Candidatus Microthrix parvicella Bio17-1: one gene and its partner. Each later gene encodes a partner of the first gene's protein in a complex. Links are inferred from orthologs where the notes say so. Each region holds a gene or a part of one and is shown on either strand. Other genes may lie near its edges. The genes, in order: uvrB and pcrA.

Region 1 (7,248 bases):
CTACTATCAATAACGCAGGTTGACGATAGAGGTGCAGCGATGACCACAGCGTTCGTCCTTTCGGGAGGCGGAAGCCTCGGAGCGGTTCAGGCGGGCATGCTTGCCGCCATCGAGGAGCAAGGCCTGCGGCCCGACCTGCTGATCGGAACCTCGGCGGGGGCACTCAACGCCGCCTATCTGGGCGCCCACGGTTACTCCGCCGAGTCGATCGCCGACCTGGCGGAGCTGTGGCGGGGCCTGCGCCGCCAGGATGTCTTTCCGCTCGACCCGCTGCGATCGATGCTGGCGTTTGCGGGGAAGCGGGCCTCGCTGTGTTCGATGCGACCGCTTCGGCGGTTGGTCGAGACGCATTTGCCCATCGACGACCTGCGAGATGCGCAGCTGCCCCTGCACATCATCGCCACCGACGCGCTCAGCGGGGAGGAGGTGGCGCTCTCCAGCGGCGATGCCGCCACCGCCGTTTTGGCGAGTGCCGCCATCCCTGCGGTGTTTCGACCGGTCGACCACGAGGGCCGGCTGCTGATCGACGGGGGCGTCTCCAACAACACCGCCGTCGGGCAGGCGGTGGCGCTGGGTGCCGATCGGGTGGTGGTGGTGCCCGCCGGCTTTGCCTGCGACCTGTCCGAACCGCCCTCGACGCCGTTGGACGCAGCGGCACATGCGATCACCCTGCTGCTCGAACAGCGCCTGGTGATCGAGGTTGCCCACTTCGCCGACGAGGTCGAGATCATCGTTGCGCCCCCGCTCTGCCCCCTCAGCGTGAACGCGGTCGACTTCGGTCACGCAGGCGAGCTGATCGACCGCGCCCACGCCAACACTCACGCTTGGCTCGAGGCTGGCAACGACCGTCTGCCCCACCAGGCACGTTTCCTCGCTCTCCATCATCACGGGCATCACCATGGCACCGGTCAGGCCGGGTTGTCGGGGCGGCCGGATATGGTCGGGCGACCCGCCAAGACCGAGGAATGAGGACACGATGGGTGAGTACCGAGACGTCGCCGCCAAGCTGCGCGAGCCATCCAAATCGCTGCGCGCCGCCATGCCCGAGGCGTACAGCGCGTTTGGGGCGCTTCATCAGGCGACGACGGGCGACGGCGCCATCTCTGCGAAGACCAAGGAGTTGATAGCCCTGGCCATCTCGGTGGTGAAGCAGTGCGACGGTTGCATCGCCACCCACGCCAAGGCGGTTGCCGCCCAGGGCGCCACCGCCGAGGAGGTGGCGGACGCACTCGGGGTCGCCCTGCTGATGGACGGCGGGCCGGCGACGGTGTACGGCCCCCGGGCCTGGGCTGCGTTCCACGAGTTTGCCGGCATCGACCTGTAGTCGGGCGCATCGATGAACGACCAGGATCCGACCGATGTCCCCACCGCCGACCCGCGCCCGGCCAAGCTGACCAGAGCCACCTCGCTGGTGCTGGTGAACACCGGACCGGGCAAGGGCAAGACCAGCGCTGCGATCGGGGTGGTGATCCGGGGCGTGGCCCGCGGCTGGCGGGTGGCGGTGGTGCAGTTCCTCAAGTCGGACACGTGGCACAGCGGGGAGGAGAAGGTCTGTCGGCAGCTGGGCGTCGACTGGTTGACCGAGGGGGAGGGGTTCACCTGGGACTCCACCGACCTGACGGTCGACCGGGCACGGGCGGTCAGCGCCTGGGGCCAGGCCAAGGCGCTGATCTCGGCCGGGGACCACTCGCTGGTGGTGCTCGACGAAGTGACCTATCCGGTCAACTGGGAGTGGATCGACGTCGGCGACGTGGTCGAGACGATCCTGACACGCCCCGACCACGTCAACCTGGTGATCACCGGGCGCGACGCCCCGCAGGCGCTGATCGACCTGGCCGACACCGTGACCGAGATGGCCGAGACCAAGCACGCCTATCAGGCGGGCATCTCGGCCAAGAAGGGCATCGACTTCTGAGGCGTCAGCCGAGCTGGTCCAGCCTGGCCGTGCGCTGAACCACGGCGGCTGCGGCCCGGATGATCGGCACGGCGAGCAGTGCGCCCGAGCCCTCGCCGAGCCGCAGCTGAAGGTCGATGATCGGCACGAGCCCCAGGTGGGCCAGAGCGATCGGACCTGCCGGTTCGGCCGGGGCATGCGAAGCGATCAGGTGCTCGCTCAGCGACGGTGCCAGGGCGACGGCGACGAGGGCGGCCGACAAGGTGATCGCACCATCGAGCACGACCGGGACGCGCTTGGCGGCGGCGGAGAGCACGGCCCCGACCAGAGCGGCGTGCTCCAGCCCGCCCAGCTGGCAGAGCAGCACAAACGGGTCGGTCTCGGAACCGACGCGCCGGACCGCCGTTGCCACGGCGTTGCGTTTGCGCTCAAGGGTTGGGTCGTCGGCTCCGGCACCCCGGCCGGTGGCCTCGGCAGCGGAGCGACCGGTGAACGCGGCGGTGAGGGCGGCGGTCGAGGTGGTGTTGGCGATGCCGATGTCGCCCACCGCCAGCAGGTCGGCGCCGCCGGCGATCAGGTTGCGGGCCGCGTCGGCCCCGGCTCCGACGGCGGCCAGCGCCTGGTCGGAGGTCATCGCCGGTCCGGTGGTGAGGTCGGCCGTGCCGGGCGCCACTTGTGCTCGCAGCAGCCGGGGATGAGCGACCGTCGGCTCGATGATCCCGACGTCGAGCACGACCAACTCGGCGCCCGCGCCGGCGGCCAGCACCGCCGAGGCGGCGTCGCCGCGGACGGCAGCGTCGGCGATCGCTGCGGTCACGCTTTGGGGCCACATGGTGACGCCCTGCCGGTGCACCCCGTGGTCGGCAGCGGCGATCAACAGCGTCGGCCGAACGGGTGCGACGGGCGGGCACACGCCGGTGGCGGCGGCGAGCGCAATCGCCAGGTCGGCCAGCCGGCCGAGGGCCCCTGGGGGAGTGGCCAGCGCATCCACCCGGGCGCTGGCGGAGCGGCCGGCATCGGAGTCGGGCGGGGGAACCGACCGTGCCAGCTCGGCGAGATCTGCTGCGGAAAAGCTCAAGTCGGTCCTTTGGCGGGGTTGGGGTGTTCCTCCCGATCGTCGGTGCCGGGCAGGCCGATCCGTGCGGTCCATCCGTCCTGCCCATGGTTGAGAACGACGACGCCACCATGGCCGATGGTGGCGGCAAACACCTGGTCGGGGCCCCAGCCGCAGGTGGCGCTGAGGGCTGCGCGAATCGGCCCGGCGTGGGTGATGATCAGATGGCGGCCGGCCGCTAATGCATCGAGAGCGCCGCTCACCCTCACAGCGACCGCGTCGTACCGCTCAGCTCCGGGCGGGTCGAAGCCGAGGTAGGCCTCAGCGCTGTCGAGCGCTGCGGCGGGAACGTCGGCCCAGCACGCGTCCCAGCGGCGACCCTCCCACTCGCCGAAGTCGCGCTCGGCCCAGGCGGCGTCCTCCGTCCAGGGGCCGCCGTCGATCAGCGCTGCGGTCGCTCGTGCCCGGGTGGCCGGCGAGGTGCGGCGAAGGGCGACTTGGGCCAGTGCACTCAGCTGCGGCGCCGGGGGAGCGGCGTCGTCGGCCAGGCCCGGGTCCAGCCGCTGGCCGTAGCAGCGGCCCTCCACCTCGGACGAGACGGCGAGATGCCGCACGAGCGTCACTGTCGTGGGGCCCATGGGCGGCCTCACCAGCCGTGGCGCCACAGCGCGACGAGCACGGTCATCACCGCCAGCATCGTCGCCTGGGTGACTGCGCCCAGCACGTCGCCGGTCAGCCCGCCGAGCTTGGCTCGGGCCAGCGCACGGGTGGCGACGATGACGACGGCCCCGGCGACGAGCGGCGCCCAGAACCACCACCCTGCGGCGAGCACGGCGGCGGCGACGGCTGCGCTCGAGCACAGCACGGCGGTTGCGGTGCCGCCACGTCCGGCGACCTTGGCGCCCAGCCCCTGATCGGACACCGGCGCCAGCGACGCTGCCAGCGCCACGCCCGCCGCCCGGCCGATGACGTGGCCGGCCAGCATCACCGTCGCAAACGTCGCCAGGGGGAGTTGCGCCAGCAGCATCACCTGGTAGAGCAGCGAGGCGATCAGCGTGACGGCGCCGTAGGTCCCCACCCGGCTGTCGCGCATGATCTCGATCCGGCGCTCCGGGGTCCAGCCGCCCCACAGGCCGTCGGCGGTGTCGGCCAGTCCGTCCTCGTGAAACGCCCCGGTGACGACGACGGCCGCAGCGACCGCGGTCACCGTGGCGGGTGCTGCGCCCACCAGGGGTTGAAGCCCGGCCCGGACGGCGATGCCGACCGCCGCAACGACCGCCCCGACGAGCGGGAAGAAGGCCTGCGAGCCGCGTAGGTCATCGTCGCTCACCGAGGTGAGCCGAACCGGGATGCGGGTGAGGAACTGCATCGCCACCGCAGCGAGGTGCGCCCAGCGCCGGGGGCCGGTGGGGCTCACCGTCGGGCTCGCTGCGGGAGGCATCATCGACACGAGAAGGTGCCACATCCGCCCGTCGGTCCGGCAATCGCTCGCCGCTTGAATGTCCCAGTGCCGTCGTAGTCTGTCGCCGTGCCCAAATCCAGTGCCCCGCCAACCCCGCCACCGCTGCGCCAGGCGATGGCTGCGCCCAAGATGGTGCGGCCGTTCAAAGTGCACGCAGCGTTTGAACCGGCGGGGGATCAGCCAGAAGCCATCGCTGCTCTGGCAAAGGGCATCAACGCGGGGGAGCGCTACCAGACGCTGCTGGGCATCACCGGCTCGGGCAAGTCGGCCACGGTGGCGTGGATGATCGAGCAGGTGCAGCGGCCAACGCTGGTGTTGGCGCCAAACAAGAGCCTCGCCGCCCAGCTCGCCAATGAGTATCGCGAGTTCTTCCCCGACAACCGGGTTGAGTACTTCGTCAGCTACTACGACTATTACCAACCCGAGGCCTATATCGCCTCCAGCGATACCTTCATCGAGAAGGATTCATCGGTCAACGACGACATCGATCGGTTGCGCCACTCGGCCACCTCGGCCCTGCTGACCCGCCGCGATGTGATCGTGGTGGCCTCCGTCAGCTGCATCTACGGGCTGGGTTCGCCCGAGGACTACGCGCGGCAGCTGCTGGCGCTGCGGGTGGGGGAGTCGGTCGACCAGCGCGAGCTGCTGGGTCGCCTGGTGGACATGCAGTACGAGCGCAACGACCTCAACCTGGTGCGGGGCAAGTTTCGGGTGCGGGGCGATGTGATCGAGATCCACCCGGCCTACGAGGAGACGGCGGTGCGTATCGAGCTGTTTGGCGACGAGATCGAGACGATCTCGATCGTCGACCCGCTGACCGGCGAACGCGTGCGCACCCAGGAGGAGCTGGAGATCTTCCCGGCCACTCACTACGCCACACCGGAAGACAAGATGCGGGCGGCGATCGGGCGCATCGAAACCGAACTGGCGTCACAACTGCAACTGTTCGAGCGGGAGCAGAAGTTGTTGGAGGCGCAGCGGCTGCGCATGCGCACCGAGTACGACCTGGAGATGCTCGCCGAAATGGGCTTCTGCAACGGCATCGAGAACTACTCGGCGCCCATGGAGGGACGGGCGGCGGGGATGCCGCCCAACACACTGCTCGACTTCTTTCCCGACGACTTTCTGATGGTCATCGACGAGAGTCACGTCACCATTCCCCAGATCCACGGGCAGTACGCCGGCGACCGGTCTCGCAAGGCGAACCTGATCGAGCACGGGTTTCGGCTGCCATCGGCCGCCGACAACCGGCCCCTCCGGTTCGAGGAGTGGGAGCAACGCGTCAACCAGTGCGTGCTGCTGTCGGCGACGCCGTCGAAGTGGGAGATCGAGCACTCCGACAGCGTGGTCGAGCAGATTGTGCGCCCCACCGGCCTGATCGACCCCGAGGTGGAGGTGCGCCCCACCAAGGGGCAGATCGACGACCTGATGGCCCGCATCGACGAGCGGGTGACCAAGGGCGAGCGTGTGCTGGTCACGACGCTCACCAAGAAGATGGCCGAGGACCTCACCGACTATCTCTTGGAAATGGGGGTGAGGGTGCGTTACCTGCACTCGGAGGTGGACACGCTGCAACGCATCGAGTTGGTCCGCGACCTGCGCCTGGGCGAGTTCGACGTGCTCGTCGGCATCAACCTGCTGCGGGAGGGCCTCGATATCCCCGAGGTGTCGCTGATGGCCATCCTGGATGCCGATAAGGAAGGCTTCCTGCGCTCGGAGACGTCGTTGATCCAAATGATCGGCCGCGCTGCCCGCAACGTCGAGGGCCGGGTGGTGATGTACGCCGACAACATCACCGACTCGATGCAGCGGGCGCTGTCCGAGACCAACCGGCGCCGTGGTTTGCAGCAGGCCCACAACCTGAAGCACGGCATCGACCCCACCTCGGTGCGCAAGGCCGTCACCGACATTCTTGCCGATCTGCGCGGCGCCGGCGGTGGCACACCCATCCCCGGCGGCGGCCGCCGCAGGCAGCGGCCGGGCGAAAAAGCCCGCGCCGAGGCCTATGCCGATCTTCCACCCGAGGACCTTGGCCGCCTGATCCAGGCGCTGCGCATCGAGATGGAGGAGGCCTCCGCAGACCTGCGCTTTGAGGAGGCCGCCCGCCTGCGGGACGAGGTGAAGGAACTCGAGCGGGAGGCCCGCTCGGCCGGACTGTCGAAGTAGTCGGGTGATGGTGATGGTGCCCGAGCGCAGCACGCAACGGCCCCGCTGGTTTTGGGGCAAGTGGCCCGGTGCCGGCGTGGCGGTCAGGCTAGGGAACTGATGAGCGCACCCGAGACGATTCCCCAGACTCCGTCCACGGCTGTCACTCCGCGTCCACGGATGGACCATCTGCCCGCCCTCGACGGACTGCGTGGCATCGCGGTGGCCGCAGTGATCGCCTACCACCTCGACTTTGGCTGGGCGAAGGGCGGCTACCTGGGGGTGTCCCTGTTCTTCACACTGTCGGGCTACCTGATCAGTCGATTGATGGTCGCCGAGGTGGAGGCGACCGGTGGGGTGGATACGCCGGCCTTCTGGCGCCGTCGCATCAAGCGTCTTGCGCCGGCCTCCCTGGTCACCCTGACTGCGATTGCGGTGCTGGAGCACCTCGACCCCACGATCTGGTCCACCAACGGGTTTCGAGGGTCGATGTTGGGGGCGCTGTTCAACGTCGCCAACTGGCAGTCGCTGATCTCGGGCGCCGGGTACTTCGATCTGCTGGGCGTGGCCTCGCCGGTGCGCCACTACTGGTCGCTCGCCATCGAGGAGCAGTTCTATTTGGTGTTCCCGCTGGTGGTGTTGGTGCTGATTGGGCGGCAGCGCAAACGCATCGACCGGCTGATTCCGGTAGCG
Region 2 (7,327 bases), on another replicon or contig:
TTAGTAGCAGTAGTCCGGGCCGGTGAACTCGATCGTTCCGGCAGTACCGAAGTCCACGCTGATCCGATCCCAGGCGATCGGTGTGGCCTGCCCCTTGAGCAGTCCGTCGGCGACGCCGGGAGGAACCGGCTCGGTGGCCGACCAGAAGTTCCCGCCCGCATCGGCCGACGTCCAACCGCCGTCACTGATCTCCACGGCCACCGATTGGGTCCGCCCAGCCTCGAACTGAGGACTGGTGGGGGCGAAGTCGTCGCAGCCTGAGGAGTTTCCGCACCCAAGGGCTCCTGCGCTGAGGATGATCCAGGCAGCCGTGCGGACGACACCGCGTTGCAGCTGTCGGGGGGGCAATCCCATCAGGCCTGCTCAGTCGCGGTCGCGGAGGCGCTCGACCAATTCGGAGCGCTGCAACTTGTTGGTTCCCGTACGGGGCAGATCGTCCACGATGAACACGCGACGCGGTGTCTTGTAGTCCGACAGGCGCGTGCCCATCCAGGCCAGAAGCTGAGCAGACGTCACCGTGGCGCTGTCGACCAGCCGCACCGCCACGGCGGGCACCTCGCCGAACTTGTCGTCGGGGAGGCCCACGACACCCGCCTCGACGACCTCGGGGTGCTGCTCGATGACCCGTTCCACCTCGGGTGGATACACGGAAAACCCCCCAGATTTGATCACCGCCTTCTCCCGCCCCTGAAAGGAGAACGTGCCCATCGGGCCCCGACGGACCAGGTCCCCTGTCGACAGCCAACCCTCGTCGTCGAGCACAGCATTGGTGGCATCGGCGTCGCCCCAATACCCCTCGAGTACACCCGGGCCGCGCAGGAGCAGCTGTCCGACGGCACCGAGACGCACCTCGTCGCCGTGCTCGTCCACCACTCGGAAGGAATAGCCGGGCAGCGGAATACCCAATTGGTCGCCCAGGCCCAGGGGCACGAAGGGCGGCGACACCTTGGCCGCAGCTCCCCCGCCGGTCTCCACCATGCCGTACCCCTCGGCGAACGTCGCTTCGCCCACCGCCCCCAGACCGGGCAGGCTCAGTGCGGCGCCGCGCCGTTTGAAGCGACGGGCCAACTCCGGTGGCATCACGTCCGCACCGGAGATCCAGAGGCGAACGGACCGCAGGTCACGGTCATCGGCCCCCGCCTCCTCCAACATGCGGTACATCGTGGGTACCCCGGCGAAGGCAGAGCTGCGGCGTGACTCGATGTCGTCCAGTACCTCGGTCGGCCGAAAACGCGGGCGGAAACGCACCGGAATCCCTCCCACCGAGGCTGCCACCAAAGCTGCAAACCCATAGATATGGGCCACCGGAAGCGCCAGGGCCAACTCGGAGATCAGCAGCCCGGCCGGGAGGGCCGCCAGCCGGCCAAGCTCGCCGACCAACGCCCGATGGGTCAACGCAGCACCCTTGGGGCTTCCGGTGGTTCCGGACGTATAGAACAACGCGGCCACCCGCTCGGTCGCCCCCCGGTCTTCACCCAGGCCGGAGTTCACCCCCAGGCGCAAGGCCAGCGCATCCAACTCGTCAACACCACGGATCACCACCGAAGCGTCAGCGTCCCGAACCACGTGGGCAATCTCGTCGTCACGCATGGCATCGTTGACCGGGGCCGGGATACCGCCCGCACGGGACACTGCCAGGGTGGCCAGCAACATCTCGACCGAGTTTGGCGTGGCGACCACCACCCGATCGCCGGCACCGAGCTTTCCATCTGCAACCAGCGCACCCGCCCAAACGTCGACCAGCTCGGCCGCTGCGGCGACGGTGAGAATTCGGGCCGGTACGCCGGTGCGAGGCTCCGCCGCCTGATCGACCATCACCGATGATCCGTGCACGGCGGCAGCACGCTCCAGCAGCGAGCCCAACGTCAGCCCCGCTCGCAACATGCCCAGACGGGCCGCCTCACGCCGCACGATACGAACCAGCGGACGGGTCATGGGCTCACTCGTTCCAGTGGTGCCCAGGACAGCAGCAGCCGCTTCTCACCCACGTCCGGGAAGCGGATGGTGGCCTCGGCCTTGTCGCCTTGGCCTTCGATATCAAGGATGATGCCCTCTCCAAAAGTGGCGTGTGCAACATCGTCGCCCACCTTCAGGTTGTAGACGCCCGCAGTCGCAGGCGGGCCGCTGGGCGACGACCCCGAACCCGTGCCCGGGCCGACTCCCCGTGTGACCCCGAAACCGGATCCAACGGTGCCGCTGGATGTCGCCCGCTCCCGACGCGCCTCCCGCCCGGCGAAGCTCGGGGAAGCGCCCCGTGACCAACTGCCGGAGGTTCCGGGACGGCGGGACCCCCGGGTGGATGAGCCCTCTGCCTCCTCGAGCAACTCCTCGGGGATCTCCCCCAGGAATCGGCTGGGTGGGTTGTACTGGGTGGCGCCATACAACGTGCGACTCCAGGCATTGGTGAGGTACAGGCGCTCGCGGGCCCGGGTGATCCCCACATAGGCGAGGCGGCGCTCCTCCTCCAACTGGGCCGGTTCGCCGATCGAGCGCATGTGGGGGAAAACCCCCTCCTCCATGCCCACCAGGAACACCACCGGATACTCCAGTCCTTTGGCCGAGTGCAGCGTCATCATCACGGTCTCGCCGGACCCCGGATCGTCCTCGCCGGGCAGGCTGTCGGTGTCGGCCACCAGGCTGACCTGCTCGAGAAACTCAGGCATGGTTTCGTATTCGGCGGCAACGCCCACCAACTCGGCCAGGTTCTCCAGGCGCCCCTCAGACTCGATGGTGTGCTCGGCCTCGAGCTCCGCGATGTAGCCGGTGCGCTCCAGCAGCTCTTCCAACAGCGGGGCCGGAGCCGGGTCGTTGCCGTCGGTCGACCCCAGTGCGTCGATGATCTCCAGAAACCGCTCGATGCCCCGTTGGGCTCGTGACGACACCCCGGCGGCGTCCGCCTTTCGGAGCGCGTCGACAAACGTCAGCGCGTGCGCCCGCGCATAGGCGTCCACCCGGCCGATGGTGGTGTCGCCGATCCCTCGCTTTGGCACATTGACGATTCTTTTGGCCGATACCTCATCGGCCGGGTTGACGATGGTCTGCACGTACGCCAGCGCGTCCTTGATCTCACGCCGGTCGTAAAACCGGGTGCCCCCAAGAACGCGGTACGGCACCCCCTGGCGGAACAGCGCCTCCTCCAGCACCCGGCTCTGAGCATTGGCCCGATAGAAGATGGCCACGTCGGGATAACTCACCTCACCCGAGTCGACGAGACGGGCGATCTCCTGAGCCACGTACCGAGCTTCATCCCCCTCGTCATCGCCAACGAAACGAACGATTGGAGCGCCGCCCGTCTCGTCGGTCCAGAGGTCCTTTGGGCGCCGGGACATGTTGTTGGCGATCACCGAGTTGGCTGCGTCCAGGATGCGTTGCGTGGACCGGTAGTTCTGGTCCAACACGATCTGGGTGACGTCCGGGAACGCCGATTCGAACTCCAAGATGTTGCGCAGGTCGGCGCCGCGGAAAGCGTAGATCGACTGGTCGGAGTCGCCCACCACGCACACGTTGTGATGCGCACCGGCCAAGAGAATCACCAGTTCGTTCTGCACTCGGTTCGTGTCCTGATACTCATCAACCATGAGATAACGGAACCGTCGCTGGTAGGACTCCAACACATCGCTGTGGGTGCGGAACAACTCGACCGTGACGCCTAACAGATCATCGAAGTCCATGGCACCCGCAGCCCGCAGGCGCGCCTGGTATTCGGCGTACACATCGGCCACCTTGCGCTCGATGATGTGGGTCGCCTCATCGGCCAACTGCTCGGGACTGCGCAGTTCGTTCTTGGCCAACGAGATCTGGCCCTGCACCGAGCGGGCCGGAAGTCGCTTGGTGTCGATGTTGAGGTCGCGCAACACGTACCCCACAAGCCGGGTGGCGTCGGCCTGGTCGTAGATGGTGAACGAGCTGGGGTATCCCAACCTCGCCCCGTCGCGACGCAGGATACGGACGCAGGCCGAGTGGAAGGTGGAGACCCACATCTTCTGGGCCACCGGCCCCACGAGCGAGCCCACGCGGTGACGCATCTCGTCGGCCGCCTTGTTGGTGAAGGTGATGGCCAGAATTTCGAATGGGGAGACGTTGTCGTCTTCGATCAGCCGGGCGATGCGATGGGTGAGCACCCTGGTCTTGCCCGAGCCTGCACCGGCCACCACCAACAGCGGGCCCTCGCCGTGCATCACCGCCTCGCGCTGAGCTGGGTTGAGGCCATCGAGGAGCGGGGCTGACATGAGGACCCATCCTACGGGACCCCAGCGACAGCCTCCCCGGCGACGAGACCGCCCGGGGTGGCCTTTAGATGCGAACCGCGATGGGCGTGCCGTTGAAGCGGTAGATCGACGCCACCTTCACCACGTCGCCGGTGCGCGGGGCGTGAACGTATTGACCGCCACCGATGTAGATACCGATGTGATGCACCGGAGAGCCATACGCCACCAGGTCACCGGGCATCAGCTCGCCCACGCTGATACGGCGACCCATCGACGCCTGCATGCTGGAGGAATGTGGGAGACCGCCGCGACCCGCCTGGGCGTAGGCCCACAGCACCAGACCCGAGCAGTCGAACCCGCCGGGGCTCTCCCCGCCCCAACGGTAGGGGGTACCTCGCATGGACAGCGCCGCCTGCACGGCCCGCTGCCCGGTTGAGGATGGAGGCGGCGGGGGCGGTGGAGGCGGGGGCGGTGCCACCGGTCTGGGCGGGGCGGTGGGCGCAGGGACCGTCGGTCGGGGCCGGTTGGTCGTCGGAACTGGTGTTGCCGGCGTCTTCGGTTGCTCCGCTGCAATCTTCGTTGCCGGTGCTGAGGCCTCGCTCGACGACGTCCCGCCCGACGCCCGCTTCGAGCCCGCAGGCGGCCTGGTCGTCGTCGACCGGCTTGGGGTCTCGCTCGGATTCGAGCCGGCCGAATCGGCGCTCGGCGAGCCGGACTCAGTGAGGCCGACCGCCTCGGCCTCAGCGACGGTCTGGGCCGCCACCTCCGCCTCAGCGGCGGCCTTCGCCTGTGCCTGAGCAGCGGCCTCGGCTTCGGCCTGACGGCGTTTGGCCTCGGCGCGTTCGGCTGCGATGCGTTGCGTCTCCTCTCGCTGCAGCGCTGTGGCCAGGTCGCCCTTCACCTGCGCCTCGGTGGCAGCAAGCTCCTGTTCGGCCTGTTTCGTCTCGGTCCGGGCTGATTTGATGCGTCGCTGCGCATCGGACTTGGCCTTGGCGGTCTCGTCCAGCAGTTGCTGTTTGGACGTCAGGTCGGAACGGGCGGCCCGCACCTGCTCCACGGCCTGCTCTCGATTGCCTTGGGCGGTTGCAAGCAGGGTGCGTGAGCGGATGGCTTCCGTCGGATTGTCGTGGGCAGAGGCAGATCCCGAACCCACGCCACCGGTGAAGGCGCGCACCGCGTAGCGACGCACCTGCCCACGCGCCTCCTGCATCTCCTGCTCGGCCGAGGACACGTCCGACTCGTTGACTTTGGCTCGATTGTTGACGTCCGCCAGTTGTTCAGCCGCCAGGTTGGCCTGCTCGTCGAGCACCGATATGCGATCGCCCAGCGAGGCTCGACGGGCGACGATGTGATCAACGCGGGCAGCCAACTCCTTCGACCCGTCCGGCGCCTGGGCCGATGCGGGCGGGGCCACGCCCAGGAGGGAGACCACCAGGAGTCCGGCTGCGGGCACCGCCGCCGCTCGTGATGTCAGTGATCGCCGGGCTTGACGCCTGCTCGTCGCCGAAAACGACCGGGAAGCCAGAACCGACAGCGATCGTCGAAGGAGGGGAATCCGCCGCATCCGTAGATCCTGCCAGACGATGACGATTGTTACAAGTAGGTGTCGAACAGTGGTGTGTTCGTCACAGCAACGTCATGCTACGAACTCAGTCGACCACACTGGAGAGTGCCGCTGAATTCAGATCCGCAGGGCGATCGGTGAGCCCGAGCCGCGATAGATCGATGACACCTTCACCACGTCGCCGGTATGCGGCGCGTGCACGTACTGACCGCCACCGATGTAGATACCGATGTGGTGGACGGGGGAGCCATAGGCCACGAGGTCACCGGGGACCAACTGTCCGACCGAGATGCGGCGGCCCATGCCCACCAACGCCCGAGACGAATGCGGAAGACCACCGCGCCCAGCCTGGCGGAACGACCAGACCACCAAGCCGGAACAATCGAACCCACCGGGGCTCTCACCACCCCACCGATACGGCGTGCCTCGGACAGACATTGCCGCCGACACGGCACTTCCTCCTCCAGAAGCGGGAGGAGGAGCGGGGGACGGCGCTGCGGGCGCCACCGCGGCCGGCGGTGCGGCGGTGCGGCCCGAGGCGACGTTGCGGGTTGATGACCCGGCGCGGGCGGTACCGGCGGAGCGCGATGCCGCCACCGCGCCAGATGAACCCTGGGATGCAATGGCCACCGGGGCCGCCGACGACGCTGCGGATGCGGCCTGGAGTTGGGCGGCGGCCTCCGCTGCGGCGGCCGCCTCCGCCTCCGCCTGGCGGCGTTCCGCTTCGGCCTTTGCGGCCGCCTGACGGGCGGCCTCCTCACGCTCCAGCGCAACCTTCAGCGCCCCCTTCACCTGCGACTCCTCTTTGGCGAGCGTCGCTTCGGTGGCCCGAGTCTCCTTGCGAGCCTGATCGGCCTTGGCCTTGGCGGCGGCGATTTCGGTGGACGTGTCCTCGAGGTAGCCCTGCTTGGTTGCCAGGTCGCTCTTGGCAGCCCGCACCTGGTCGATCGCCTCTTCGCGGTTGCCGCGGGCGGTCTGCAGCAGCGTTCGACGCACCAGCGCGGCGTTGGGGTCGGTCTCGTTGCCCATCATCTCGGTGCCCGGGCTGGCGGTGAAGGACTTGAGCGCATAGGCACGCACGTCCTTACTGGCACCGCTCATCTGCTTCTTGGCGGTCTCGACGTCGGCCTGGTTGGTGTTGGCCCGCTTCTCCAGGTCGGCCAGCTTCAGCTTGGCCTCGTTGGCCTCCTCGTCGAGCAGCGAGATCTTGTCGCCGAGCTCTGAACGACGGGCCTGAATGCGCTCAACCTTGGCTGCAAGGTCGGACGAGTCCTGCGCGCCGGCGGTGCCGGCCATCGCCAGCGGAACCACGGGGATGGCGATGGCAGCCAGTGCGCTGATTGCCAGCGACTTCACCGATGCATGGCGAATGGAACGGCGAGGGGAACCAGCGCAGCTTGCAGCGACATGGTCAGATGGGGGGGAGATCCAGCGCATGAGTTGCAAAGGTTACCAAATGTTGCGCATTGTTACAACGAGGTTGCGATCAACGGGTTGATCACTGCGAAATGTCACAGGTGTGACACAACGGTCATGGCGAACTACTCCCACTCGA

The links.
Region 2: the proteins of uvrB (region 1) and pcrA are in contact, whole or in part, in a crystal structure (PDB 7EGT), measured with the Thermus thermophilus proteins. The link is inferred for Candidatus Microthrix parvicella Bio17-1 from one-to-one orthologs. Residues at the interface, in WP_096411307.1 of Thermus thermophilus: Glu23, Leu25, Arg26, Asp27, Gly28, Glu29, Arg30, Phe31, Arg55, Glu326, Asp327, Phe328, Glu379, Ser382, Gln383, His398, Gly400, Arg401; in WP_096412145.1 of Thermus thermophilus: His654, Arg656, Phe657, Gln666, Asp668, Glu669, Lys680, Arg681, Leu682, Ser683, Lys685, Tyr686, Ala687.

Annotation. Positions count from the first base shown.
Region 1 is NZ_AMPG01000002.1:7,753-15,000, reverse strand. Bases 4,117-7,057 are described here. They hold uvrB (excinuclease ABC subunit UvrB), read left to right. Parts: upstream 4,117-4,539; coding sequence 4,540-6,576; downstream 6,577-7,057. Other genes in these bases: MPARV_RS0108195 (acyltransferase family protein), read left to right, coding at 6,676-7,057; cobS (adenosylcobinamide-GDP ribazoletransferase), read right to left, coding at 4,117-4,365. Also shown: MPARV_RS0108230 (patatin-like phospholipase family protein), read left to right, coding at 40-969; MPARV_RS0108225 (carboxymuconolactone decarboxylase family protein), read left to right, coding at 977-1,324; cobO (cob(I)yrinic acid a,c-diamide adenosyltransferase), read left to right, coding at 1,337-1,915; cobT (nicotinate-nucleotide--dimethylbenzimidazole phosphoribosyltransferase), read right to left, coding at 1,920-2,972; MPARV_RS22485 (histidine phosphatase family protein), read right to left, coding at 2,969-3,586; more of cobS, read right to left, coding at 3,595-4,116; more of MPARV_RS0108195, read left to right, coding at 7,058-7,248. UniProt on the Escherichia coli protein: The UvrABC repair system catalyzes the recognition and processing of DNA lesions. A damage recognition complex composed of 2 UvrA and 2 UvrB subunits scans DNA for abnormalities.
Region 2 is NZ_AMPG01000001.1:1,323,490-1,330,816, forward strand. The notes cover bases 1,581-4,600. They hold pcrA (DNA helicase PcrA), read right to left. Parts: upstream 4,230-4,600; coding sequence 1,932-4,229; downstream 1,581-1,931. Other genes in these bases: MPARV_RS0106475 (class I adenylate-forming enzyme family protein), read right to left, coding at 1,581-1,935; MPARV_RS0106485 (C40 family peptidase), read right to left, coding at 4,294-4,600. In the rest of the region: MPARV_RS0106470 (hypothetical protein), read right to left, coding at 1-354; more of MPARV_RS0106475, read right to left, coding at 364-1,580; more of MPARV_RS0106485, read right to left, coding at 4,601-5,661; MPARV_RS22355 (C40 family peptidase), read right to left, coding at 5,890-7,128; guaA (glutamine-hydrolyzing GMP synthase), read right to left, coding at 7,314-7,327. UniProt on the Escherichia coli protein: A helicase with DNA-dependent ATPase activity. Unwinds DNA duplexes with 3'-5' polarity. Translocates on single-stranded DNA with 3'-5' polarity. Initiates unwinding more efficiently from a nicked substrate than double-stranded DNA.